2 linked regions of the Alloyangia pacifica genome follow. The protein of the gene in region 1 interacts with the protein of each later gene in a pairwise test. Links are inferred from orthologs where the notes say so. Each region holds a gene or a part of one and is shown on either strand. Other genes may lie near its edges.

The links.
Region 2: the proteins of rplA (region 1) and thrS interact in binary tests that used the Escherichia coli proteins (3 or more experiments, as listed by UniProt). The link is inferred for Alloyangia pacifica from one-to-one orthologs.

The regions. Positions count from the first base shown.
Region 1 is NZ_CP022189.1:454,396-458,825, forward strand. The notes cover bases 960-3,900. They hold rplA (50S ribosomal protein L1), read left to right. Parts: upstream 960-2,051; coding sequence 2,052-2,750; downstream 2,751-3,900. Other genes in these bases: nusG (transcription termination/antitermination protein NusG), read left to right, coding at 960-1,475; rplK (50S ribosomal protein L11), read left to right, coding at 1,601-2,050; CEW88_RS02200 (DUF2798 domain-containing protein), read right to left, coding at 2,817-3,056; rplJ (50S ribosomal protein L10), read left to right, coding at 3,608-3,900. Outside these bases: CEW88_RS02175 (hypothetical protein), read right to left, coding at 1-67; preprotein translocase subunit SecE, read left to right, coding at 423-614; more of nusG, read left to right, coding at 942-959; more of rplJ, read left to right, coding at 3,901-4,120; rplL (50S ribosomal protein L7/L12), read left to right, coding at 4,194-4,430. UniProt on the Escherichia coli protein: One of the primary rRNA binding proteins, it binds very close to the 3'-end of the 23S rRNA. Forms part of the L1 stalk. It is often not seen in high-resolution crystal structures, but can be seen in cryo_EM and 3D reconstruction models.
Region 2 is NZ_CP022189.1:1,150,876-1,155,288, reverse strand. Bases 918-3,841 are described here. They hold thrS (threonine--tRNA ligase), read left to right. Parts: upstream 918-1,368; coding sequence 1,369-3,315; downstream 3,316-3,841. Other genes in these bases: CEW88_RS05550 (arsenate reductase family protein), read right to left, coding at 3,391-3,705; CEW88_RS05560 (amidohydrolase family protein), read left to right, coding at 918-1,181. In the rest of the region: more of CEW88_RS05560, read left to right, coding at 1-917; CEW88_RS05545 (cold-shock protein), read left to right, coding at 3,948-4,154; CEW88_RS05540 (LysR family transcriptional regulator), read right to left, coding at 4,276-4,413. UniProt on the Escherichia coli protein: Catalyzes the attachment of threonine to tRNA(Thr) in a two-step reaction: L-threonine is first activated by ATP to form Thr-AMP and then transferred to the acceptor end of tRNA(Thr). The rate-limiting step is amino acid activation in the presence of tRNA.

The sequences.
Region 1 (4,430 bases):
CGGTCGCGGCAAGTGCGCCGGTGGCAAGAACCGAGGTCAGGGCGGTCATGGCAAGAAAGCGTTTCATGGAAAGTCCTCCGTAAAGGTGTTTGTGGTCGCCGTGCGAGCGGTGCAGCTGCACGTTGTTTCTGGGCACCCAACTCAATGGCTTTGCAGACCGTTCCCGAAAGAAGGCGGCGCAATTTTCCGTGTGGCCGCGCGCTCCGCCCTTGCGGCCCGCGTTGCCGGGCTCAGACGCGCGCAAACGTGCCAGGGCGACGGGGGTTCCGTAACGTTGCGACGACGATGGATCAGAAAATCGTTTTGCGCGTCACCGGTTGCGTGATCACCGAGATGCGGAGACTGGCGGACTCCGCTTGTATCGGCGCGCGGCAGGGCTTATACGACCCGCCAACCGAGGATTTCCCGCAAGGCAGACCTGCATGACCAACCCGCTCCAGTTCATTCAGCAGACGCGGTCCGAGATCGGCAAGATCGCCTGGCCGACCCGTCGCGAAGTGATCCTGACCACGGTCACCGTTTTCGTGATGGCGACGCTTACGGCGATCTTCTTCGCGCTCGTCGACATCCTGATCCGCACCGGCCTGCAGGGCCTGCTCTCCTTCTTCGGCTGAGCATCGCGCGGGCGCGCAGGGCGCGCCCGGCTTTTGGGCGCCGCCCCTGTCCGCCGCTGTCGGACATCCCATAGAAATTTCCGCCTAGAAGAGAGGGTTCCGCCGCGCCGCGGTGCCCAAACGGAGACATTCCGGGCCGGCCCTTGAATTCGGGACGCAGCGGGGGTACTGCACAGACCACTTCCCAAAGCGGGCGTGCAGCGATTCGGTTGCACGCCGGTTTTCTTTTGGGGCGGGACGCATCGGCGCCCCGAAATGGCACGCCGGAACGGCGCGCATCTGAACGGACGGCCCCTTCGGGCGGTCAAGGTAACGAAGAGGGGCCAGATGGCGAAGCGGTGGTATTCGGTGAGCGTTCTGTCGAACTTCGAGAAGAAGATCGCGGAACAGATCCGGCAGGCGGTGGCCGAACAGGCGCTTGAGGACCAGATCGACGAAGTTCTCGTGCCGACCGAGGAGGTCATCGAGATCCGCCGCGGCAAGAAGGTTACGACCGAGCGCCGTTTCATGCCCGGCTACGTGCTGGTGCACATGGAAATGTCTGACCGGGGGTATCACCTGGTCAACTCGATCAACCGGGTGACCGGTTTCCTTGGCCCGCAGGGCCGCCCGATGCCGATGCGTGACGCCGAAGTTCAGGCGATCCTCGGCCGGGTGCAGGAAGGCGAGGAAGCCCCGCGCACCCTCATCCACTTCGAGGTGGGCGAGCGCGTCAAGGTCAACGACGGCCCCTTCGAGGGCTTCGACGGTATGGTCGAGGGCGTCGACGACGACAACCAGCGCCTGCGCGTCTCGGTGTCGATCTTCGGCCGGGAGACCCCGGTCGAACTGGAATTCACTCAGGTCTCGAAGCAGGGCTGAGCGTCTCGGCGGGGCTTGCCCCGCCTTTCAGGTGGGAGGCGAGGGCAGCGCGCTGTCCGGACCAGACCACACCAAGCACCCCCTCGCGAACGCGTTCGTGGGGATTTGGATAAAGGAGAGGCCACATGGCCAAGAAACTCGCTGGCAAGATGAAGCTGCAGATCCCTGCAGGCAAAGCCAACCCCTCGCCGCCCGTCGGCCCCGCGCTGGGTCAGCGCGGCATCAACATCATGGAATTCTGCAAGGCGTTCAACGCCAAGACGCAGGACATGGAAGTTGGTGCACCCTGCCCGACCGTGATCACGTACTATCAGGACAAGTCCTTCACCATGGACATCAAGACGCCCCCCGCGTCTTACTACTTGAAGAAGGCAGCCGGCCTGAAGCCTGTCGGCAAGCGCAACCGTCCGCGCGGCGCAGAGAAGCCCGGCCGTGAGACCATTGCCACCGTCACCGTCGCCCAGGTCCGTGAGATCGCGGAAGCGAAGATGAAGGACCTGTCGGCAAACGACGTCGAACAGGCAATGCAGATCATCCTTGGCTCGGCCAAGTCCATGGGCATCGAGGTGAAATAAGATGGCTAAACTCGGAAAACGCACCCGCGCCGCCCGTGAAGCCTTTGCTGGCAAGGAAGAGCTGAGCGTCGAAGACGCAGTCGCTCTGATCAAGGCAAACGCCTCGGCCAAGTTCGACGAGACCGTCGAGATCGCGATGAACCTCGGCGTCGACCCGCGCCACGCTGACCAGATGGTCCGCGGCGTTGTCGGCCTGCCGAACGGCACCGGCAAGACCGTGCGCGTGGCCGTCTTCGCCCGTGGCGCCAAGGCTGACGAAGCCCAGGCCGCCGGCGCGGACATCGTTGGCGCAGAAGACCTGATGGAAACCATCCAAGGTGGCACCATCGACTTCGACCGCTGCATCGCGACCCCGGACATGATGCCGATCGTCGGCCGTCTGGGTAAGGTGCTTGGCCCGCGCAACCTGATGCCGAACCCCAAGGTCGGTACCGTGACCATGGATGTTGCCCAGGCCGTCAAGGACGCCAAGGGTGGCCAGGTTCAGTTCAAGGTCGAAAAAGCCGGCGTGATCCACGCGGGCGTTGGCAAGGCGTCGTTCGACGATGCCAAGCTGGTCGAGAACGTGCGCGCCTTCGTCAATGCTGTCGCCAAGGCGAAGCCGACCGGTGCAAAAGGCACCTACGTGAAGAAGATCTCGCTCAGCTCCACCATGGGTCCGGGCGTATCGGTGGACGTGACCTCGGCCAACGTCGAGTGATCTGACCCGATCTGATCGCGAAGGCCCCGCCGAAAACGGCGGGGCCTTTTGCATTTCGGAGACGGCTCAGCGCAGGAGCGCCGCGGTGCGCAGCACCAGTAAGGATGCCTTGAAGCAGAGCGGCCCGACGATCAGCGACAACGCGAAGGCCGCCGGCCAGGCGGCAAGCCAGTAATGCATCCAGACCGACATCCAGCTGGACGTGAACCGCAGCGGGATGGCGCTGAAGATCAGGGTCATCAGAAAGGACATGCTGCCCGAGATGAACAGCTGCGCGAGTATGAGGGTGGAACGGGGTGTGGTCATCGGGTTTCCTGTGGCGACATGCGAAGGGCAGGGCGCGTCCGAGGGCCGATCCGTTCGGAACACTCCACGCGCCCCGTATGAGCAGGGCGCCGCGGGTTTGTGGAACGACTAACTCCCGCGGGAAGCGGGGGCCGGGCTGACCAACCGGCCTGACGTTTTTCGGCTCGGATGCACTTAAGGGACGTCAAGCGGACGGTCAAGCCTTCGAGCGGTTCGCTGGTGCATTGCATCTTTGCGAACCGGTGGTAGGATGCGCGCCTCCGCAACGGGGTGCTTCTGCCCTTGGCAAGGGACACAAAACCCTTTAAGCGGAGCAGACGAGGGCAGCGCACGATTCGTCGCGGCCCTCGATTTCGTCCGAGACGGTGGGTGGGTGATCGGTCCGTGGATCGAATATCCTTAAATCCTGCCTGAGACGGGAAGAGACATAACGTTCCGGGCCGATGTGCTCCGGTGGCGCGATGTGACGACCCGATCGGACCTTGAGGCCGGGGAGACCCGGCAGAACGAGCCGGAGGGGTCGAATCCCCTCCATAACTTGGAGTGAAACTGTGGATAGAGCCCAGAAAGAGAAAGTGGTCGAGGAACTCGGCCAGATCTTTGAAAGCTCTGGCGTCGTGGTGGTTAGCCGCTACGAAGGTCTCACGGTTGCCGAGATGACGGATCTTCGTGCCCGCGCCCGCGCGGCAGACACGTCGGTTCGCGTCGCCAAGAACAGGCTCGCCAAGATCGCTCTGAAGGGTACCGGCTGCGAGAGCATCGCCGACTACCTCGAGGGCATGACCGTTCTGACCTACTCCGAAGACCCCGTGGCAGCTGCCAAGGTGGTCGAGGACTTCGCTAAGGCAAACTCGAAGTTCGAGATCCTCGGCGGTGCAATGTCTGGAACGGCTCTGGACCGGGCCGGTGTCGAGGCCGTGTCGAAAATGCCGTCGCGCGAGGAGCTCATTGCCTCCATCGTCGGCTGCATCGGCGCACCCGCTTCGAACATCGCCGGCGCGATTGGCGCACCTGCATCGAACATCGCATCGATTCTCTCGACCATCGAAGAGAAAGCTGCGTAACGGCACCCAACAGATCTTCGTGGGGTTGAAGACCTACACGTTGGAACACATCTAGCTAAACGGAATACGTAAAATGGCTGATCTGAAAGCACTTGCTGAGCAAATCGTTGGTCTGACGCTGCTCGAAGCACAAGAACTGAAAACCATCCTCAAGGACGAGTACGGCATCGAGCCCGCAGCTGGCGGCGCAGTGATGGTTGCTGGTCCGGCAGCTGGCGGCGACGCAGCAGCTGAGGAAGAAAAAACCGAATTCGACGTGATCCTCAAGTCCGCTGGCGACAAGAAGATCAACGTGATCAAAGAAGTCCGC
Region 2 (4,413 bases), 700 kb from region 1 along the record:
GTGCAGCGCCGGTCGATATCGGCCTCGCGCAGGGGCGGATCGCGACCATCGGGGCGGGCCTCGCCAGCGACGCCCCCACGCTCGATGCGCAAGGTGGCCTGGCCTTCCGCGGCTTTGCCGACAGCCACCTGCACCTCGACAAGGCCTGCATTCTCGAGCGCGCGGTGAACCGGACCGGCGATCTCAAGGGTGCGCTGACGGCAGTGACGGCAGCCAAAAGGGACTTCACCACCGAGGACGTCTACGCGCGCGGGGCGCGGGTTCTGGAGCAGGCGATCGGCCAGGGCACCACGCTGATCCGCACGCAGGTCGAGATCGATCCGGTGATCGGGCTCGCGGGCTTCGAGGCGGTCAGGCAGTTGAAGAGGGACTATTCCTGGGCGCTCGACCTGCAGATCTGCGTCTTCCCGCAAGAGGGCCTGCTGAATTATCCCGGCACCGAGGAGCTGCTGCGGGCGGCCTTGGCGGCGGGGGCAGACCTGCTCGGCGGCTGTCCCTATACCGACACCGACCCGGAGGGGCAGATTGCGCGGCTCTTCGAGATGGCGCGCGCGTTCGGTGTCGACCTTGATTTCCACCTCGATTTCGACCTCGACACCAGCTGGCGGCATCTCGACGAGGTGGCCCGGCAGACCATCCCTTTTGGCATGCAGGGGCGCGTGGCAATCGGCCATGTGACCAAGCTGTCGATGCTTCCCCCCGCCGCGCTGGCGCAGAGCGTGGCGCTGCTGCAGGACGCGGGGATCGCGCTCACCGTCTTGCCGGCGACCGACCTTTTCATCACCGGGCGCGGGCATGACCACGCGGTGCCGCGGGGCGTGGCGCCGGCGCATCGGTTCCACGCTGCTGGGGTGTGCTGCACCGTGGCGACCAACAACGTGCTCAACCCCTTTACCCCTTACGGCGATTGCTCGCTGCCTCGGATGGCCAACCTCTTTGCCAACGTCGCGCAGCTTGGCAGCGCCGAGGAGCTGACTGCCTGTTTCGAGATGGTCAGCAGCGCACCCTTCCGGCTTCTTGGCGTGTCCGACCGGATCGAGGTCGGCGGCCCGGCCGATCTGGTGCTGCTGCCCTGCGAGAGCCGCGCCTCTGCCGTGGCGGAAATCCGGCGGCCGGTCTGGGGATTGCGTGGGGGGCGGATGACGTTCGAAGCGCCCGCGCCGAGGATTTTGCGGCCCTGACAGCCGTTCGCTGGCCGCGCACGCCCCCGCGGCTTCCGCGCGGCTCCAAGCACGCTGGCAGCGCCCTCTCGTCATGCCTGCCTCCCCGCCGCTTGACACCCCTTGCCCCGAGGGCCACAAGGCGGCACGACATATAACCCGCAACCGGGCGTTCCGTGGGCGCCAGACCGACGAGGAGACTAGGCCTATGAGCCAGATTTCCCTGACATTCCCCGATGGCAATGCGCGCGAGTTCGACAAGGGCGTGACCCCTGCCGACGTGGCCGCAGCCATTTCCAAGAGCCTTTCGAAAAAGGCCATCTCCGCCACCGTGAACGGCGCGCATTGGGACCTTCAGTGGCCCATCGAGGCCGACAGCACGATCGCGATCCACACGCTGCAGGACGAGGACCAGGCGCTCGAGCTGATCCGCCACGACCTCGCCCACGTGATGGCGCGCGCGGTGCAGGAGATCTGGCCCGACACCAAGGTCACCATTGGCCCGGTCACCGACCAAGGCTGGTTCTACGACTTCGACCGCGCCGAACCCTTCACCCCCGAAGACCTCGGCCTGATCGAGGCGAAGATGAAAGAGATCATCAACGCCCGCGACGAGGTGAAGACCGAGATCTGGGACCGCGACCGCGCCCGCAAGTTCTATGAAGACAGCGGCGAGGGCTACAAGGTCGAGCTGGTGGACCGCATCCCCGCGGATGCGCCGATCCGCATGTACTGGCACGGCGACTGGCAGGATCTCTGCCGTGGCCCGCACCTTCAGAACACCGGCCAGCTGCCGTCGGATGCCTTCAAGCTGATGGGCGTCTCGGGGGCCTATTGGTTCGGCGACGTCTCGCGCCCGATGCTGCAGCGGATCACCGGCGTGGCCTTCCGCAACCGCGACGAGCTGAAGAAGTACCTCAACTTCCTCGAGGAGGCGGCCAAGCGCGACCACCGCAAGCTGGGCCGCGAGATGGATCTCTTTCACCTCCAGCCGGAAGCGCCGGGGCAGATTTTCTGGCATCCCAACGGCTGGAAAATCTACACCACGCTGCAGGACTACATGCGCCGCCGGCAGGAGCGTGACGGCTACGTCGAAGTCAACACGCCGCAGGTCGTTGACCGCAAGCTCTGGGAAAAGTCCGGGCACTGGGACAACTACCAGGAGAATATGTTCATCGTTGAAGTCGACGAAGAGCATGCCCGCGAGAAGGCGATCAACGCGCTCAAGCCGATGAACTGCCCCTGCCACGTGCAGGTGTTCAACCAGGGCCTGAAGTCCTACCGCGACCTGCCGCTGCGCATGGCCGAGTTCGGTTCGTGCAACCGCTACGAGCCCTCGGGCGCGCTGCACGGCATCATGCGGGTGCGCGGCTTCACCCAGGACGACGCGCATATCTTCTGCACCGACGATCAGATCGAGGCGGAAACCAAGAAGTTCATCGAGTTCCTCGCCTCGATCTACGCCGATCTGGGCTTCGAGAACTGGACGATCAAGCTCTCCACCCGCCCGGAGAAGCGCATCGGCTCGGACGAGAGCTGGGACCGCGTCGAAGCGGCGCTTGGCGATGCCTGCCGTGCCGCGGGCTACGAGTATGAGATCCAGGAGGGCGAAGGCGCCTTCTACGGTCCCAAGCTCGAGTTCACCCTGACCGATGCGATCGGCCGGGACTGGCAGTGCGGCACGCTGCAGGTCGATCCCAACCTGCCCGAGCGTCTTGATGCGAGCTTCATCGGCCAGGACGGCGAGAAGCACCGCCCGGTCATGCTGCACCGCGCCGTGCTGGGCTCCTTCGAGCGTTTCATCGGTATCCTGATCGAGGAACACGCCGGCAAGCTGCCCTTCTGGCTCGCGCCGCGGCAGGTCGTTGTCGCCTCGATCACCTCGGAGGCGGATGACTACGTGCTCGAGGTCGTCGCAGCGCTCAAGGCCGCCGGCGTGCGGGCCGAGGCCGACACGCGCAACGAGAAGATCAACTACAAGGTCCGCGAGCACTCGGTGGGCAAGGTGCCGATCATCCTCGCCGTGGGCCACCGCGAGGTCGAAGAGCGCACCGTCACCGTGCGCCGTCTCGGCGAGAAGCAGACCGCGGTGCAGAGCCTCGACGAGATCGTCGCTTCGCTGTCGCTGGACGCCACCGCGCCCGACCTACGCTGAGCCGGGTCTCTTGAAAACGAGAAAGCCCCGGGGGATCGCCCGGGGCTTTTTCTTTTTAACCGGGGTTTGGCGGCGTCAGCCCGCCAGAGCCGCCTCGACGTCCTTGGTCCAGCCCAGATACATCGCCTCGCCCGCCACGATCAGCGGCCGCTTCATCAAGGTCGGGTGGTCGGCCAGCAGATCCTTCGCCGGGCGCGCGCGCTGCGCCTCTTCAAGCTCGCGCCATGTGGTCGAGCGGGTGTTCACCAGCTTGTCGCCGAATTCCGCAAGCGCGCTGTCGATCACCTCAACGGGCACACCGTCGGCCCGGACGTCGCGAAACTCGGCCTCGGGCAGGGCTTTCAGCGCCTTTCGGCAGGTATCACACGTTTTCAGCCCGTATATCAGCATCCGCCATCTCCTTGAACTCTTGGGGCACTATTTATTGCCTAACGCCGCGACTGCGAAGCGTTTCTCTTGATTTTTGCAGGCACCGTGCAACTCTTGGCCCGTGACCTTCGATGATCAGAGCCGGAAAGCCTCGATTTTACCGCGTTTTCGACCGGGACAGGCATTCCTCCCGCTGAGAGGCGAATGTGACGCGGCGCCCGCATTACGGGTAGAAACAGGAAAGTTGGAAGGAGCACGGACACATGCCGAGCGGCACCGTGAAATGGTTCAATACCACCAAAGGCTACGGCTTCATCGCGCCCGAAGAGGGGGGCAAGGATGTCTTCGTTCATATCTCGGCCGTCGAACGTTCGGGGCTTACCGGCCTCGCGGACAATCAGAAAGTGAGCTACGAGCTCAAGGAAGGCCGCGATGGACGCATGATGGCGTCCGATCTGAAAACACTTTAATAACAAAATCTTACATCGCATGACCCCACCCCACCCGGGGTTGGGTCCCCGCGGGGGTGTACCCGCACACGTCAGCCCGTAGCGGGACTGGCGACAGCCGGCGTTGCAGTCCGGCGCACCGTCATCGCGATTGCAGGCGCCGCGCCTCCTGCCCCGCCAAGCGGATCAGGTCTGTCATGAAGGGTTTATCCAGATCCTCGGTGCGGGTCGCGGCGTAGAGGTGCCGGGTGATCCCCGCCTCGGTCAATGGCCGGGTGAT